DNA from 2 places in the Blastococcus saxobsidens DD2 genome. Region 2 is predicted to be linked to the other one. Evidence: riboswitches for the same ligand, from Rfam matches in the RefSeq annotation. Region 2 holds a riboswitch; the other holds the start of a gene.
What was found. Region 2 has a riboswitch for S-adenosylmethionine ahead of thrC (threonine synthase). Riboswitches for the same ligand answer to the same signal wherever they lie in the genome.
Positions count from the first base shown of each region.

Region 1: another riboswitch for S-adenosylmethionine. It lies ahead of BLASA_RS21745 (bifunctional o-acetylhomoserine/o-acetylserine sulfhydrylase); the one in region 2 lies ahead of thrC (threonine synthase).

Region 1 is NC_016943.1:4,580,149-4,587,700, reverse strand. Features, by position in the region: gene metX (homoserine O-acetyltransferase MetX) at 1-786, opposite strand, end outside; gene BLASA_RS21745 (bifunctional o-acetylhomoserine/o-acetylserine sulfhydrylase) at 823-2,115, opposite strand; SAM riboswitch class IV at 2,158-2,273, opposite strand; gene BLASA_RS23755 (hypothetical protein) at 2,345-2,908, opposite strand; gene BLASA_RS21735 (mechanosensitive ion channel family protein) at 2,905-3,804, opposite strand; gene BLASA_RS21730 (thioesterase family protein) at 3,901-4,689, opposite strand; gene BLASA_RS21725 (hypothetical protein) at 4,713-5,081, opposite strand; gene BLASA_RS23750 (STAS domain-containing protein) at 5,266-5,733, shown strand; gene BLASA_RS21715 (EamA family transporter) at 5,778-6,737, shown strand; gene BLASA_RS21710 (ABC transporter substrate-binding protein) at 6,760-7,552, opposite strand, start outside.
Region 2 is NC_016943.1:600,806-608,357, reverse strand. Features, by position in the region: gene BLASA_RS23250 (hypothetical protein) at 1-78, shown strand, start outside; gene BLASA_RS02835 (DUF72 domain-containing protein) at 84-866, opposite strand; gene BLASA_RS02830 (VOC family protein) at 922-1,284, shown strand; gene groL (chaperonin GroEL) at 1,470-3,095, opposite strand; gene BLASA_RS02820 (cold-shock protein) at 3,477-3,677, opposite strand; gene thrC (threonine synthase) at 3,878-5,179, opposite strand; SAM riboswitch class I at 5,192-5,325, opposite strand; gene BLASA_RS02810 (HAD family hydrolase) at 5,383-6,204, shown strand; gene BLASA_RS02805 (ABC transporter permease) at 6,315-7,187, opposite strand; gene BLASA_RS02800 (alpha/beta fold hydrolase) at 7,213-7,552, opposite strand, start outside.

The sequences.
Region 1 (7,552 bases), 900 kb from region 2:
CTTGCCGGCGTGGTGCTCGAGGTAGGAGGCGACGGCGAACCGGTGGTCCTCCTGCACCCGCGAGCCGAACCGGGCATCGAGCTCGAGGGCACTGCGGTAGGTGAGGTGGGCGATCCGCCGGGCGATGCCCAGACCGTCCTCCGGAGCCGCGTGGAGTGGGTAGTCGCCCCCGGACCAGCGGGCGTCGGCGCGGATCGCGGCCTGCTGGGTGGTCTGCGTGCCGATCTGGTCGGCCGAGGAGACCGCGGCGGAGGCCAGGAAGAACAGCGTGTCCACGCGGGAGGGCAGCGCCACCGCCCACTCCAGGGCGCGCATGCCACCCATCGATCCGCCGATGACGCAGGCCCAGCGGTCGATGCCGAGCGTGTCGGCCAAGGCCTCCTCCGCCCGCACCTGGTCGCCCACGGTCACCTCGGGGAATCGGGCGCCCCAGCGGCGGCCGTCCGGCGCCCGCGACGACGGCCCGGTCGTCCCCTGGCACCCGCCCAGGACGTTGGCGCAGACGACGAAGAACCGCGCCGGGTCCAGCGCGGCGCCCGGGGCGACGAGGCCGCTCCACCATCCCGGCGTCGGGTGCCCCGGCCCGGCGCTGCCCGTGACGTGGCTGTCGCCGGTCAGCGCGTGCTCCACCAGGACGGCGTTGTCCCCGCCGGGCGCGAGCGTCCCCCAGGTCTCGTAGGCGATGCGCACGCCCGGCAGGCGGCCCCCACGCTCCGGCTCGAACGGGCCGGGCAGGTCGAGGAACCGGCGGTCGCCCACCGGATCGCCCTCGACCCACCCGCCCATCTCTGCGGCGCTCCCTGTCCTCGGCCGACGTGGTTCCTAGGCCGACTTGGCGGCGCGGAAACCGGCCTCCAGGTCGGCCAGGATGTCCTCGATGCCCTCCAGGCCCACGGCCAGCCGCACCAGGCCGGGGGTGACCCCGGTGGTGAGCTGCTCCTCGGCGGTGAGCTGCGAGTGCGTGGTCGAGGCCGGGTGGATGACCAGGCTGCGCACGTCACCGATGTTCGCCACGTGGCTGTGCAGTTCGAGCGCCTCCACGAACCGCTGCCCGGCCTCCCGCCCGCCGTGCAACTCGAAGGTGAGGACGGCCCCGGCGCCCTTCGGCGCGTACTTCTGCTGGGCCGCGTGCCAGGGCGAGGACTCCAGGCCCGGGTAGTTCACCCGGTCCACCTCGTCGTGCCCCTCGAGGAACCGGGCCACCTCCAGGGTGTTCTCGACGTGCCGCTCCATGCGCAGCGACAGGGTCTCGATGCCCTGGACCACGAGGAAGGCGTTGAACGGCGAGATCGCCGGGCCGAGGTCGCGCAGCAGCTGCACGCGGGCCTTGAGCGCGAACGCGGGCGCGCCGAGGTCGGCGTAGACCACGCCGTGGTACGTCGGGTCGGGTGTGGTGAAGCCGGGGTGCTTGCCGGCGGTCCAGTCGAAGCCGCCGCCGTCCACGATGATCCCGGCGATCGCCGTGCCGTGCCCGCCCAGGTACTTGGTGGCGGAGTGCACGACGACGTCGGCACCGAACTCCAGGGGCCGGATGAGGAACGGCGTCGCGATGGTGTTGTCCACGATCAGCGGGACCCCGTTGCGGTGCGCCGCCCCGGCCACGGCCTCGATGTCGAGGACGTCGCCCTTGGGGTTGCCGATCGACTCCCCGAAGAACGCCTTGGTGTTGTCCCGCACCAGCGCCTGCCATGCCTCCGGGTCGTCCGGGTCCTCGACGAAGGAGACCGTGATGCCGAGCTTGGGCAGCGTGTGGTGCAGCAGGTTGTAGGTGCCGCCGTAGAGCGAGGCGGAGGCGACGACGTGGTCACCGGCCTCGGCGATGTTCAGGATCGCCAGCGTGGTCGCCGACTGGCCGCTGGCCACCGCGAGCGCCGCGACGCCGCCCTCCAGGGAGGCGACGCGCTGCTCCAGCGCGTCCTGCGTGGGGTTCATGATCCGCGTGTAGATGTTGCCCATCTCGGCCAGGCCGAACAGGTCCGCGGCGTGCTGGGTGTCGCGGAACTGGTAGGCGGTGGTCGCATAGATCGGCAGCGCGCGGGCGCCGGTGGCCGGGTCGGGGCTCGTGCCGGCGTGGATCTGCCGGGTCTCGAAGCTCCAGGCTGCAGGGTCGGTCATGCGCCGTCTCCTCTCGCTCGCGGAGACCCGCGGCGCACGGGAGCTCCGTCCTTGCCGGGCGGCGGGCGCCGTCCAGCCGGCTCTTCCCCTGGAGCACCTCAGACGGAGTAGAGGTTGCCGGGCAGCCAGCCAGGTGCTTCGCGCTGCCCCTCAGGAGCCAGGCCCGATCCTAGGACGCCGTTGTCCCACGTGAAACACCGGTACCGCCGTACCCGGGCGCGACGTCCCGTCAGCCCGTCGGGGAGTCGGGGACGCTGCCGCCGCCCGTGCCGCCGGTCGGCGCGGGTGCGGTGGTCTCCGGCGTGGTCGGCTCGGTCGGTTCGCCATCCGGGGACGGGCCCGTGGTGGGCGGCGCCGTCGGCGAGGGAGAGCCGGTCCTCGTGGGCGGCGGCGTGGTCGGTGCCGTGGGCCCGGTTCCCGTGGGCCCGGTCTCCGTGGGCCCGGTCTCCGTCGGCTCGATCTCCGTCGGCTCGATCTCCGTCGGCTCGTCCTCCGTCGGCTCGGTCGGCTCCGTCGTCGTCACCGGCTGCTCGACGGTGTCGCCGGGTGCGGCCGGCGCCCGGCCGGGGTCCGGCGGGCGGACGTTCAGGTAGAGCGCGAAGACGCCGACGAACAGCAGCCCGAGGACGACGGTCGACGTGCGTGCCCGGCCCAGGTTCCGGGGGATCGCCGACCACCAGCGGTGACCCGGCGCGACGTCGGGGGACGTGGTGCCCGCGGCGGCCGGGGCGGTGCTCACCGTGGGGGCGGGGGGTGCCCCGCCGTCGGCCCGGTCCTGGCCGGGCGCGCTCATCGGACTCCTTCCTGCACGGCGGTCGCGCCGTCGTCCGCGGGGTCGTGGACGGTCGCCGCCTGCGGCACCTGCATGCCCTGGCTCCGGAAGGCCTGGACCACGCGCGCCCGCAGGTCCCGGCCCACCTCGAACTGCTTGCCCGGCAGCGTGCGCGCGACCACCCGGATGTTGACCTGCTCGAGGTCCAGGCTCTCCACGCCCATCACGCTCGGCGGGTCCAGCAGCAGCGGCCGCAGCGCCGGATCGCGGAAGGCCGCACGGCCCACCTCGCGCAACACCTCGTTCGCCCGGTTGACGTCCACGCTGGTCGGGACGGGCACGTCGACGACCGCCCGCGCCCAGTCGCGGGACAGGTTGATCACCTTGACGATCTGCCCGTTGGGCACGGTGACCACCTCCCCGTCGGGGGACCGGAGTCGGGTGACGCGCAGCGTCACGTCCTCCACGGTGCCCGACGCGGGCTCCATCCCGCCCAGGACCTGGATGGCGACGACGTCGCCGAACCCGTACTGCCGTTCGGTGATGATGAAGAAGCCGGCCAGCACGTCACCGACGATGCGCTGGGCGCCGAAGCCCAGGCCGACGCCGAGCACGGTGGCCGGCGCGACCAGGCCGGTGATCGGGACGCCGAGGCGGTCGAGGGCGAAGAAGACCGAGATCGAGTAGATGAGCACGATCGCCGCCCAGGTGAGCACCTGGGTGAGCGAGTGCCGGTGCTTGGCCGCCTCGGAGCGCACGAGCGCGTCGCCCCCGGTGGCGTTGCGGTCGATCCGGTCGGTGATCCGGGTGCCGGCCCAGCCGACGAACCGGGCCAGCAGCACCGACCCGAGGATGATCAGCACGACCTCGAGGCCGCGCCCGGACAGCCAGCCCAGCACCTCTCTCCACGCGTCCACTGCGCTGAGCTCCAATCGTCGGGGGAAGCGACCCTTCCACAGTGGCAGGCGGCCGGTGCGGGCGCGGAGGCACCTCTTCCGTCCGGGGCGGACCGGTCACCGCGGCTCCACGAACAGCGACTGGCTGGACCGGCCGATCGGCCCGTCGGCGTCGAAGAGGAGCGCGTTGCACTGGGCCGCCCCCGTGCCGCCGTGGACGGTGGCGGCGTCCATGCCGAGCCACTCGCCGCGCGGTGGCCGGTGCAGGGCCACGGAGAGGTCGACGTTGGCGAACGTGGCGCGGGTCCAGTCCAGCGTCGCGGAGATGCCACTGGCCGCGTCGGTCATGACCAGCAGGTGCTGCAGCGGCGTCATCGTCTCCCCGGCGACCAGGGCGCACTCCGGCCGGGTCCAGGCGATGGCCGGGCCGGGCCCGTTGAAGGTGCCGGCGGCGAACCGCCACTCCAGCGCCCGGTGGTAGGCGACCTCGGTGGTGAAGAACGCCGCCCGCTCGGGGCGGCTCTCCTCCGGACCGGCCGGTGCCGGGTGCGTCAGCGGCGTCGCCGGTGCGGCGTCCCCGCGCGAGCGCATCCGCCAGGCCGACAGCCGCATCAGCGGGCGGTCGTTCCCGGCGGACAGCGCCGCCTCGACCAGCTCGACCCGCCGGCCGGGGCGCAGCACCGAGGTGCGCACCTGCACCGGTCCGACCGGCACCGGGCCGAGGATGTCGTAGGCCAGCCGCACCGTCTGGCCGCCGTCGATCCCGCTGGCCTGTTCCGCGGCGCGCAGCAGCAACGCCGCCGGCGGCCCGGCGTGCTGGTGCGCCGCGTCCCAGGGGCCGATGGTGAGGGCGGTGGCCGTGAAGCCGTCGCCGTCGGGCAGGTAGAGGGCCTCGGGCACGTCCATGACGGGCAGTCTGTCGCCGCCGGTCAGCCCTCGTGCCGCCGGGTCTGCCACACCGCGTAGGCGGTCCAGCCGGCGGCGGCCACGGCGGTCAGCGACCACAGCCGGCGCAGCTCCGCGGACGTCGAGAAGAGCAGGAGGACGGCGACCACGAGGACCGCGCCGGCCAGCGGTGCGGTGCGGGCCAGGGTGCCGGCGGTCCCGGGCCCCGGGACGACGACGAACACCACCGCGGCGGCCACGAACAGGAACGCGCTCAGCGCACCGATCGCGGCGGCGGTGAGGCCGAACTGGTCGGGCAACGCGAGCGCGCCCAGGCCACCGGCGACGCTGCCGATCGCCAGCACGAGCAGGGTGCGGCGCCGGCGGTCCGACCACGGCGGGCGACGCTCCACGCAGCCTCCTCTCCTCCGACCGGTCCGCCGCTGCCCGCGATGACCAGGCCCCATGGCCGGACCCAGCGGAACGGGCCCGTCACGTCCGGTGAGGGGCGCGGCGTGGCGGCCGATCCGGTGCCGGAACCCGTCCTACCCCCTGGTCGCCGCACGTACCGTCCGGCCCGACGGGGCGGAGTCCCCGGTGACCGGGGGACGACTGGGCATGGTGCGGGCGCACGAGTGGGACGTCAGCCGGCGGCTGGCGCGGCCGCCGGGTGGGCGCCGCCCGTGGTGGGTCACGCACCCCGCGCCCGAGGCGCCGGCACTGCGCCTGGAGTGGGAGACCGCCGGCGGGCACGCCCGCGTCGCGGTGGACGGCGACCTGGACCTGGTCACCGCACCGCAGCTGGAGGCGTTCGTCGCCGCGCGGCCGCTGGCCGGCTGCACCGTCCTGGAACTGGACCTCGGCGGCGTGCCCTCCCTCGGCTCCGTGGGGCTCTCGGTGCTGCTCACCGTGCGGCGCTGGTGCCTGCAGCGAGGCATCGCGCTGCAGCTGTGCGACGTGCAGCCGTCGGTGTGGCGGGTGTTCGAGGTGACCGGCCTCGATGCGGTCTTCACCGCCTCCGGGCCGGCCCCGCGCCCGCCCGTGCAGGACCTCGCGCTCTTCTAGGCGTCGTAGGTGGCTCGGGGGAGCTAGCCCGCTACCGTGCCGGAGTGCACCGCAACGCCCGCCCCGCCCTCGGCTACGGCCTCACCCTCGCCGCAGCCGGGTTCTTCGCCGTCAACGGCACGGTCTCGACCCTCGCGCTCGAGGCGGGGATATCCGCACCGCGGCTGACCGCCCTCCGGTGCACCGGGGCCGCCATCGGGCTGCTCGCCGTCCTGCTGGTGACCGCACCCGGCCGCTTGAAGGTCGCCCGCCGGGAGCTCCCGCTGCTGGCCGTGCTCGGCGTCATCGGCATCGCCATGACGCAGTACCTGTTCTACGTGGCGATCGGCCGGCTGCCGGTGGGCATCGCGCTGGTGTTCGAGTTCACCGGGACGGTGCTCATCGCCCTCTACGTCTGGCTGGTCCGGCGCGAGAAGGTGCGCAGCCGGGTGTGGCTGGCGCTCGTGCTGTCGCTGTCGGGGCTGGCCCTGGTGACCGAGATCTGGACCGGTGGCGGATCGCTGGACGTGCTGGGCGTCGCGGCCGGGCTCGGTGCCGCCGTCGCCCTGGCGACCTACTACCTCATCGGCGAGCGGGGGACGGTCACCCGCGATCCGGTGACCCTCACCTGCTGGGCCTTCGTGGCCGCGGCCATCTTCTGGTCCGGAGCCGCGCCGTGGTGGCAGTTCGACGCGGGGGTGCTCGGCCGCAGCGTGCCGGTCTCGATCGGCTCGCTGGAGCTGCCGCTCTGGGTCCTGGTCGCGTGGATCGCGGTGATGGGCGCGATCATGCCCTTCTGGTTGTCGATCGCCGCCCTGCGCCACCTGCCGCCCACGGCGGCGGGGCTGGTCGCCACGGCCGAACCGGTGTTCGCCTCGATCGTCGCGTGGCTGTGGGTGGAGCAGGTGCTCACCGGCTGGCAGATCGTCGGTGGCGTCGTCGTCCTCACCGGGATCCTGCTCGCCCAGACCGCTCGCACCACCGAGCCCCTGGTGCCGGAGACCCCGGCCCCGCTGTCGTCGTGACGCGGAGCCGGGGTCGCGGGTATCAGGGCGTGACGTCCTCGGCCTCGGAGAGGTAGCCGGCCAGTTCCGCCATGTAAGCGGCCTGGGAGACGTAGTCCGGGCCGATGTACTTCCACGGGCGCAGCTGTCCCGCCTGCACGGCGGGCAGCAGGGCGGCGGTCGGCTGCGCGGCGATCTCCTCGGGCGTCATGCTGAACCGCAGCGAGTACAGGAGCACGTCGCTCGGGTGGCCGGGGACCTCTTCCCAGCCGACCGAGTGCCAGAAGTAGCCGTCGCCGCCCGGCTCGACGAAGGTCACGCCCAGGTCCTGGTAGAGGGCCAGCTGGGGGTCGTCGGACGCCTTGGCCATCCACCAGCCGTCGGCCGGCGTGGCGAACACCGGGAGCACGGTGACGCCGCTGGCGGCGGCCTCGGTGAGCTCCGCGGAGGCCGCCTCGAAGTCGGCGCGCGCCGCGGCGACCTCGCCGCCCTCGGTGTCCACGCCGAGCGCGTCGGCCAACTCGACCACGCGCTCGATCACGTCGGCGGCCGAGCCGCGGTAGGCGATGTGGATGATCGGCGCGATCTGCGCGACCTGCTCCTGCTGCGCCAGGTCGTTGAAGCCGTAACCCGCCTTGTCCGCCGGGATCTCGCCGGAGGAGTCGTCGGGGTAGATCGTGGTGACGATGACGTCGGGGTCGGCGGCGGCCAGCGCCTCCAGGTCGATCTCGCCGTAGGTGGAGCCCACGATCGCCACGTCGTCGAGGTCGCGGCCCTCGAAGGCGACGTCGTCGTCGGCCGAGGTCTGCCCGAAGGTGGCGACCGGCTCGATGCCG
Region 2 (7,552 bases):
CAGGAGGACGTCGCCGAGGCCGCCGACCAGGCCCGTAGGAACGCCGAGCGCCCCGCCCAGGGGTCCAGGGGCGACTGACCGCGTCAAGCAGGCGCCCAGGCCAGCCCGGTCGCCTGGTCGGCCGTGGGCACGCGCGTCGGGTTGCCCCCGGCCCGGCGGACCGCCTGGGCGAACACCACCGCGTCGATGACGGCGTTGCAGCCGGGGTCGTTGTTGAAGTAGACGAGCACGTCCTCGTCGCCGTAGGCGGCCACGATCCGGTCGGCCCACAGCTGCAGCGTCTGCGGGCGGTACCCCCAGCCCTCGAACCCGTGGTGGAGCCGCAGGTACCCCCAGTCGGTGGTGCGCCACAGCGGCGCCACCGGCTGCTCGTCGCGGTCGGCCCAGCACAGCGCGGCGCCGTAGCGCTCCAGCAGCGCGCGGACCTCGTCGGTCCACCACGACTCGTGCCGCGGCTCCACGGCCACCCGGGTGCCGGTGGGGAACTGCGCGAGGCACTCGCGGAGCAGCTCCGGGTCGGCCTTCAGCGTGGGCGGCAGCTGCAGCAGGATCGTGTCGAGCTTGTGCTCCAGGCCCGCGACCCGGCCCATCAGCCGCGCGACCGGCTCCTCGGGTTCACGCAGCCGCTTGATGTGGGTGAGGAAGCGGCTGGCCTTGACCGCCCACCCGAAGTCCGGCGGCGTGCGCTCCCGCCACTTTCCGAACGTCTCGTGCTCGGGCAGCCGGTAGAAGGCGTTGTTGCTCTCCACGGTCGCGAAGTGCTGGACGTAGTGCTCCAGCCACAGCCGCTGCGCGAGCTTCGGCGGGTAGAAGGCACCGCGCCAGTCGCGGTACTGCCAGCCCGAGGTCCCGATGATCACAGCCACGCCGATGATCGTTCCCCGGGTGCGGCCGGCTCGCCTCCTGTGCTGAGCTGGTCGGGTGACTGCTCCGGCCCGCTTCAAGGACCTCTGCCTCGACGCCCGTGACCACCAGGCCCTCGCGAACTGGTGGTGCGCCGCCATCGGCTACACCCGCAAGGACACGCTCGACGACGGCACGCCCCGCGAGGACGACTGGCCGGCGCTGATCATCGACCCGTCGGGCGCGGGGCCGGACATCTGGATCAACCCGGTTCCCGAGCCGAAGACGGCGAAGAACCGCCTCCACTTCGACGTCGACGGCGACCGGGACGCGCTGCTGGCCGCCGGCGCCACGCTCGTGCGGGGACAGGACGACGACATCGACTGGGACGTGCTGGCCGACCCCGAGGGAAACGAGTTCTGCGTCTTCGCGCCGGAGTGAGGAGCGCCGCCGGTCCGGGTCGAGCCGCGTCGCCCGACGTACGGCCGGACCGTGGCGCGGCTGCACGTCCGCCCGGCCGGACCGAGCCGGGCGGCGGCACCGGCCCGTGGAACGCCGACAGGGACGGCCCGCTCGGAAGCGGACCGCCCCTGCCGGGCAGTGCTGGTGTTACGGAGAGACCGGACTCAGAAGTCCATGCCGCCCATGCCGTCGCTGTTCGGCATCGCCGGCGCGTTCTTCTCCGGCTTGTCCGCGATGACGGCCTCGGTGGTGAGGAAGAGCGCCGCGATGGAGGCGGCGTTCTGCAGCGCCGAGCGGGTCACCTTGGCGGGGTCGATGATCCCGGCGGCGACCAGGTCCACGTACTCGCCGGTGGCGGCGTTGAGGCCCCAGCCGGTCTCGGAGTTGCGGACCTTCTCCGCGACGACGCCACCCTCGAGGCCGGCGTTGATCGCGATCTGCTTCAGCGGCGCCTCGAGCGCGACGCGCACGATGTTGGCACCGGTGGCCTCGTCACCCTCGAGCTCGAGCTTGTCGAACGCGACGGTGGTGGCCTGCGCCAGGGCGACGCCACCACCGGCGACGATGCCCTCCTCGACGGCGGCCTTGGCGTTGCGCACCGCGTCCTCGATGCGGTGCTTGCGCTCCTTGAGCTCGACCTCGGTCGCGGCACCGGCCTTGATGACGGCGACGCCACCGGCCAGCTTGGCCAGGCGCTCCTGCAGCTTCTCGCGGTCGTAGTCGGAGTCCGACCGCTCGATCTCGCTGCGGATCTGGTTGACCCGACCCTGGATCTGGTCGGCGTCACCGGCGCCCTCGACGATCGTCGTCTCGTCCTTGGTGACGACGACCTTGCGGGCGCGGCCGAGCAGCTCGACGCCGGCGGTGTCGAGCTTGAGGCCGACCTCCTCGCTGATGACCTGGCCACCGGTGAGGATGGCGATGTCGCCCAGCATGGCCTTGCGGCGGTCACCGAAGCCCGGGGCCTTGACGGCGACGGACTTGAAGGTGCCACGGATCTTGTTCACGACCAGGGTCGCGAGGCCCTCGCCCTCGACGTCCTCGGCGATGATGGCCAGCGGCTTGCCCGACTGCATGACCTTCTCCAGCAGCGGGAGCAGGTCCTTGACCGAGCTGATCTTCGAGTTGACGACGAGCACGTACGGGTCGTCGAGGACGGCCTCCATGCGCTCGGCGTCGGTGACGAAGTAGGGCGAGATGTAACCCTTGTCGAAGCGCATGCCCTCGGTGAGCTCGAGCTCGAGGCCGAAGGTGTTGCTCTCCTCGACGGTGATGACGCCTTCCTTGCCCACCTTGTCCATCGCCTCGGCGATGAGCTCACCGATGGCGGGGTCGGCGGCGGAGATCGACGCGGTGGCGGCGATCTGCTCCTTGGTCTCGACGTCCTTCGCCGTGGCGAGGAGGTACTCGGTGACCGAGGCGACGGCCTTCTCGATGCCCTTCTTCAGGGCCATCGGGTTGGCACCGGCGGCGACGTTGCGCAGGCCCTCGCGCACGAGCGCCTGGGCGAGCACGGTGGCGGTGGTGGTGCCGTCACCCGCGACGTCGTCGGTCTTCTTGGCGACCTCCTTGACCAGCTCGGCCCCGATCTTCTCCCACGGGTCCTCGAGCTCGATCTCCTTGGCGATGCTCACGCCGTCGTTGGTGATCGTGGGGGCGCCCCACTTCTTCTCCAGCACGACGTTCCGGCCCTTGGGACCGAGGGTCACCTTGACGGCGTCGGCGAGGGTGTTCATGCCCCGCTCGAGGCCGCGGCGCGCCTCTTCCTCGAAGGCGATCATCTTGGCCATGTGGTGATGTCCTCCATGCATTGATCGCTGCACGGCCGGGTTGGTGCCCGCGACGGACGACACCAGCGACGTGGGCGCTCCGTCGGCCCACGGACCGGTGCCTCACCGTTCCGACCTGATTGGCACTCAGGAGCCCCGAGTGCCAGAAACGAGTTTGGCACTCGACCCCGGCGAGTGCAAGAAGTGGGGGTAGCGAGGCCCCGCTCCCGGCGCATCCACGGCCCGGCCGGCGCTCAGGCATAGGAGGCTTTGCCTACGGATGCGGCCCCGGATGCATAGGCAAAGCCTCCTATGCCCGGAGGGCGCGGGCAGCACCCTGGCTGACCAAAGGGGCCCGGTTCCCCTCTCAGGGGGAACCGGGCCCTCAGTGCTGGTGCGGGCTCAGGCGGCGGTGACCGCGTCGGCCTGCGGGCCCTTGGCGCCCTGGACGACCTCGAAGCTGACCCGCTGGCCCTCCTCGAGGCTCTTGTACCCGTCCATCTGGATGGCCGAGTAGTGGACGAAGACGTCCTGGCCGCCGTCGACGGCGATGAAGCCGAAGCCCTTCTCGGCGTTGAACCACTTCACGGTGCCCTGTGCCACGTGTGCTCCCACGTTTCGTGCGTACGGACGGTCCCTCTGGGTCGGGGAACCGGGTCTAGCTCTTCCGCCCGTCGATCACGAACCTGGAACTGAAACCGCGCGAGAACGTACAACAGGAGACACCTGGTCGCGTACATGGTTGCCGGACCGTTGCCCGGATCGGACGACGTGTCCGGCGGCCGATCCGCGGTCGGCGCCGCTCAGCCGATGAGCCCGGCTGCCCGCGCCGACTTCAGCGACGGCTCGACCCGGTGGGTCGGGCCGACGACCGGCTCCAGCGGGTCGAGGGTCTTGAGGCCCTCACCGGTGTTGAGGACGACGGTCTCCTTGGCCGGGTCCAGCCGCCCGTTGCCCACCAGCTGGCGCAGGACGGCGACGGTCACACCGCCGGCGGTCTCGGCGAAGACGCCGGTGGTGCGGGCGAGATCGCGGATGCCCTGGACGATCTCGTCGTCCCCCACCCGGCCCACGGCGCCACCGGTGCGGCGGATGGCATCGAGGGCGTACGGGCCGTCGGCGGGGTTGCCGATGTTCAGCGACTTGGCGATGCCCGTGGGCTTCACCGGCTTGACGACGTCCCAGCCGTTGTCGAAGGCGGTGGCGATCGGGTCGCAGCCGGCCGACTGCGCGCCGAAGATGGTCCACTCGGTGGCCTCGACGATGCCGGCGGCGACCAGCTCGCGGAACGCCTTGTCCACCTTGGTCAGCAGCGAGCCCGACGCCATCGGGATGACCACCTGGGCCGGGATCCGCCAGCCGAGCTGCTCGGCGAGCTCGTAGCCCATCGTCTTGGAGCCCTCGGCGTAGTACGGCCGGACGTTCTGGTTCACGAAGGCGGTGTCCTCGAACTCGTCGGTCTCGGCGAGCTCGCTGGTCAGCCGGTTGACGTCGTCGTAGGACCCGTCGACGGCGACCAGCGTCTGCCCGTAGACCGCGGACTGGACGACCTTGCCCGGCTCGAGGTCGGCGGGGATGAACACGTAGGACGGCAGCCCCATGCGGGCGGCGTGCGCGGCCACGGAGTTGGCCAGGTTGCCGGTGGAGGCGCAGGCGATCTTCCGGTAGCCCAGCCCCTTGGCGGCGGTGGCGGCGAGGCTGACCACCCGGTCCTTGAACGAGTGGGTGGGGTTGGCCGAGTCGTCCTTCACCCAGAGGCCGCCGGTGAGGCCCAGCTCCGCGGCCAGCCGGTCGGCGCGGACCAGCGGCGTCATGCCCGGGTCGAGGGACACCCGGTCGGCCGGGTGCTGGCCGACCGGCAGCAGCGCCGCATAGCGCCAGATGTTCTGCGGCCCGGCCTCGATCTGCTCACGGGTGACCGCACGCATCACCTCGGGGTCGTAGTCGACCTCCAGCGGGCCGAAGCACTCGGCGCAGGCGTGCTCGGCGATCAGGCCGAACGTGGCGCCGCAGTTGCGGCAGACCAGCCCGCGGGCCGGGCACGGGGGAACCGGACCGCCGGCAGACGAGTCGGCCTGGGCGGAACCGGGAGCGGTGAGAGTCATGCGACGACTACCTCCTCATCTTCCCCGCTGCGGGCCGTCGAGCCGCGCGGGACGGAATTGGCACCTCCCGTCGGCGCGGAAATCGCGTCGGACGGCGGTTGCCGGGGCTTCATCGGGCCGTGTCCCTCTGCCCCTCTGGATGAGTGAACGGGTGCAGCGTACCCGCGGGCGGTACCGGCTCCGGCGCCGGACAGGATGGTGTCGTGGCAGCCCGCATCGTCTACACCGATCTCGACGGCACCATGGTCGGCCCCCGCGGCTCCTTCTGGCACACCGCCGGCCGCGAGCTGACCGACGGGCCGGCCGGTGCACTGCTCGACCTGCATCGGGCCGGGGTGGCATTGGTGCTGGTGAGCGGCCGGACCTACGAGCAGGTCGTGGAGGCCGCACGGATCTTCGCCGCCGACGGTGCGATCGCCGAGCTGGGCGCCACCATCGGCTGGGGCTCCGGGCGGAACACCCACCGGCTGCGCGGCGAGCTGCCCGAGGAGTTCGGCGACCGGACGCCGATGGCGGTGATGGCGCAGCTGGGCGTCGTCGAGGAACTGATCGCCGCCCACCCCGGACGGCTGGAGTGGCACGCCCCCTGGCACGCCACCCACGACACCGACGCCCTGCTGCGCGGTCGCGTCGACCCGCTGTCGGTCGACGCCTGGCTGGCCGAGCGGGGTGCCGGCTGGCTGACGCTGAAGGACAACGGCGCGATCCCGGCGGCGTCCTGGATGGGTCTGGACGCCGATCCCGCGCCGCCGCGGGTCTACCACCTGATGCCGCGCGGCATCTCCAAGGGCGCGGCCATCGCGTGGGACCTGGCGCGCCGCGGCCTCTCCCCCGCCGACGCCGTGGCCATCGGCGACAGCGTCAGCGACCTCGACATGGCGCCCGCGGTGGGCCGGCTGTGGATCACCGCGAACGGCGCGTCCGTCGACGGCATGACGGGGCTGATGGGCGCCGTCCCCAACGTGGCGATCACCGACGCCGCGATGGGTGAGGGCTGGGCACAGGCGGTGCGGGCGAGCTTGTGAGGGCTCTGTCGCGCCGAGTGGGCCCCGGAGGGGTCCGCGTAGGCGCGACGCAGCGGCTCCACGCCGGCCGGGACGGCACCTGGCCGCGGTGTCGCCCGGTAGGGCGACAGTTATGACGTGACGTCGCGGCGGGCGAAGTGCCGGAAGCCGAGCGCGGTGAAGACGGCGACGTAGACCAGCGACTGGATGACGCCACGGAAGAGGTCACCGGACTCGATCGGCGTCTGCAGCAGGTCGGTCCAGGCGAACTCCTCCGCCGTCGGGAACCAGTCGCGGATCGAGCCCAGCTGCTCCACCTGGTCGAGGATCGCGAAGACGAACATGGTGAACACCGAACCGCCGACCGCCGCCAGCGGCGCGTCGGTGATCGTGGAGAACCAGAACGCCAGCGCGCCGACGACCAGCAGGTGAACGGCGAGGTACCCGAGCATCCCGGCCAGCCGCAGCATCCCGTCACCCTGCGGGATGGCGACCCCCACCGGCGTCTGGATGTCGCCGAAGCCGAACGCGATACCGCCGGCGACCACGGCCACCGCCGCCAGCGTCAGCAGCGCCGCCACCGACTGCACGAGTGCGGCCAGCCACTTCTGCCGGAGCAGCCGCATCCGCGGGATCGGGGTGGCGAGTGCGTACCGCAGCGACCCCCACTGCGCCTCGACGGCCACCGTGTCGCCGAAGAACAGCGCGTACACGACGACCAGGAAGAACCCCGTCGTCGCGAACAGCACGAACAGGGTGAAGTTCAGCCCGCTCGCCGTCGCGACGTCGACCAGGTTGATCCGGCTGTTCTCCGCCGCCTCCTCGCTGGCGCCCAGCTGCAGCGCCGCGATCAGCACGAGCGGGAGCGCGATCATCAGCGCGAAGACGCCGATGGTGCGCCGCCGCTTGAACTGCCGGCGCAGCTCCACCGACAGCCGCAGCGTCCGCTCCGGCCGGTAGCCGGCGACGGCGCCGGTCGGTTGCACGTGCTCGCTCGGTCTCATCGGCTCGGCTCCGGCCTCGCGGCACTCATGACTCCCCCACCAGCGCCAGGAAGGCGTCCTCGAGCCGCCGGCGCGGCGTGAACTGATCGACGGCGATGCCCGCCCCCACCAGTGCCTGGAGCACGTCGGCCCGCCGGGCGCCGTCGAGCTCGGCGACCAGGCCGTCGTCGGTACGGCCCGCGGTGACGCCGGGCAACGCGGACAGGACGGCGATCGCCCGGTCGGTGTCGGCGTCGTCCGCCAGCCCGACCAGCACCGAGCCCCCGCTGCCGACGATCTCCTCCACCGTGCCCTGCACGATCTTCTGCCCCTTCGCCATGACGACGACGTGGCTGCAGGTCTGCTCGATCTCGCTGAGCAGGTGG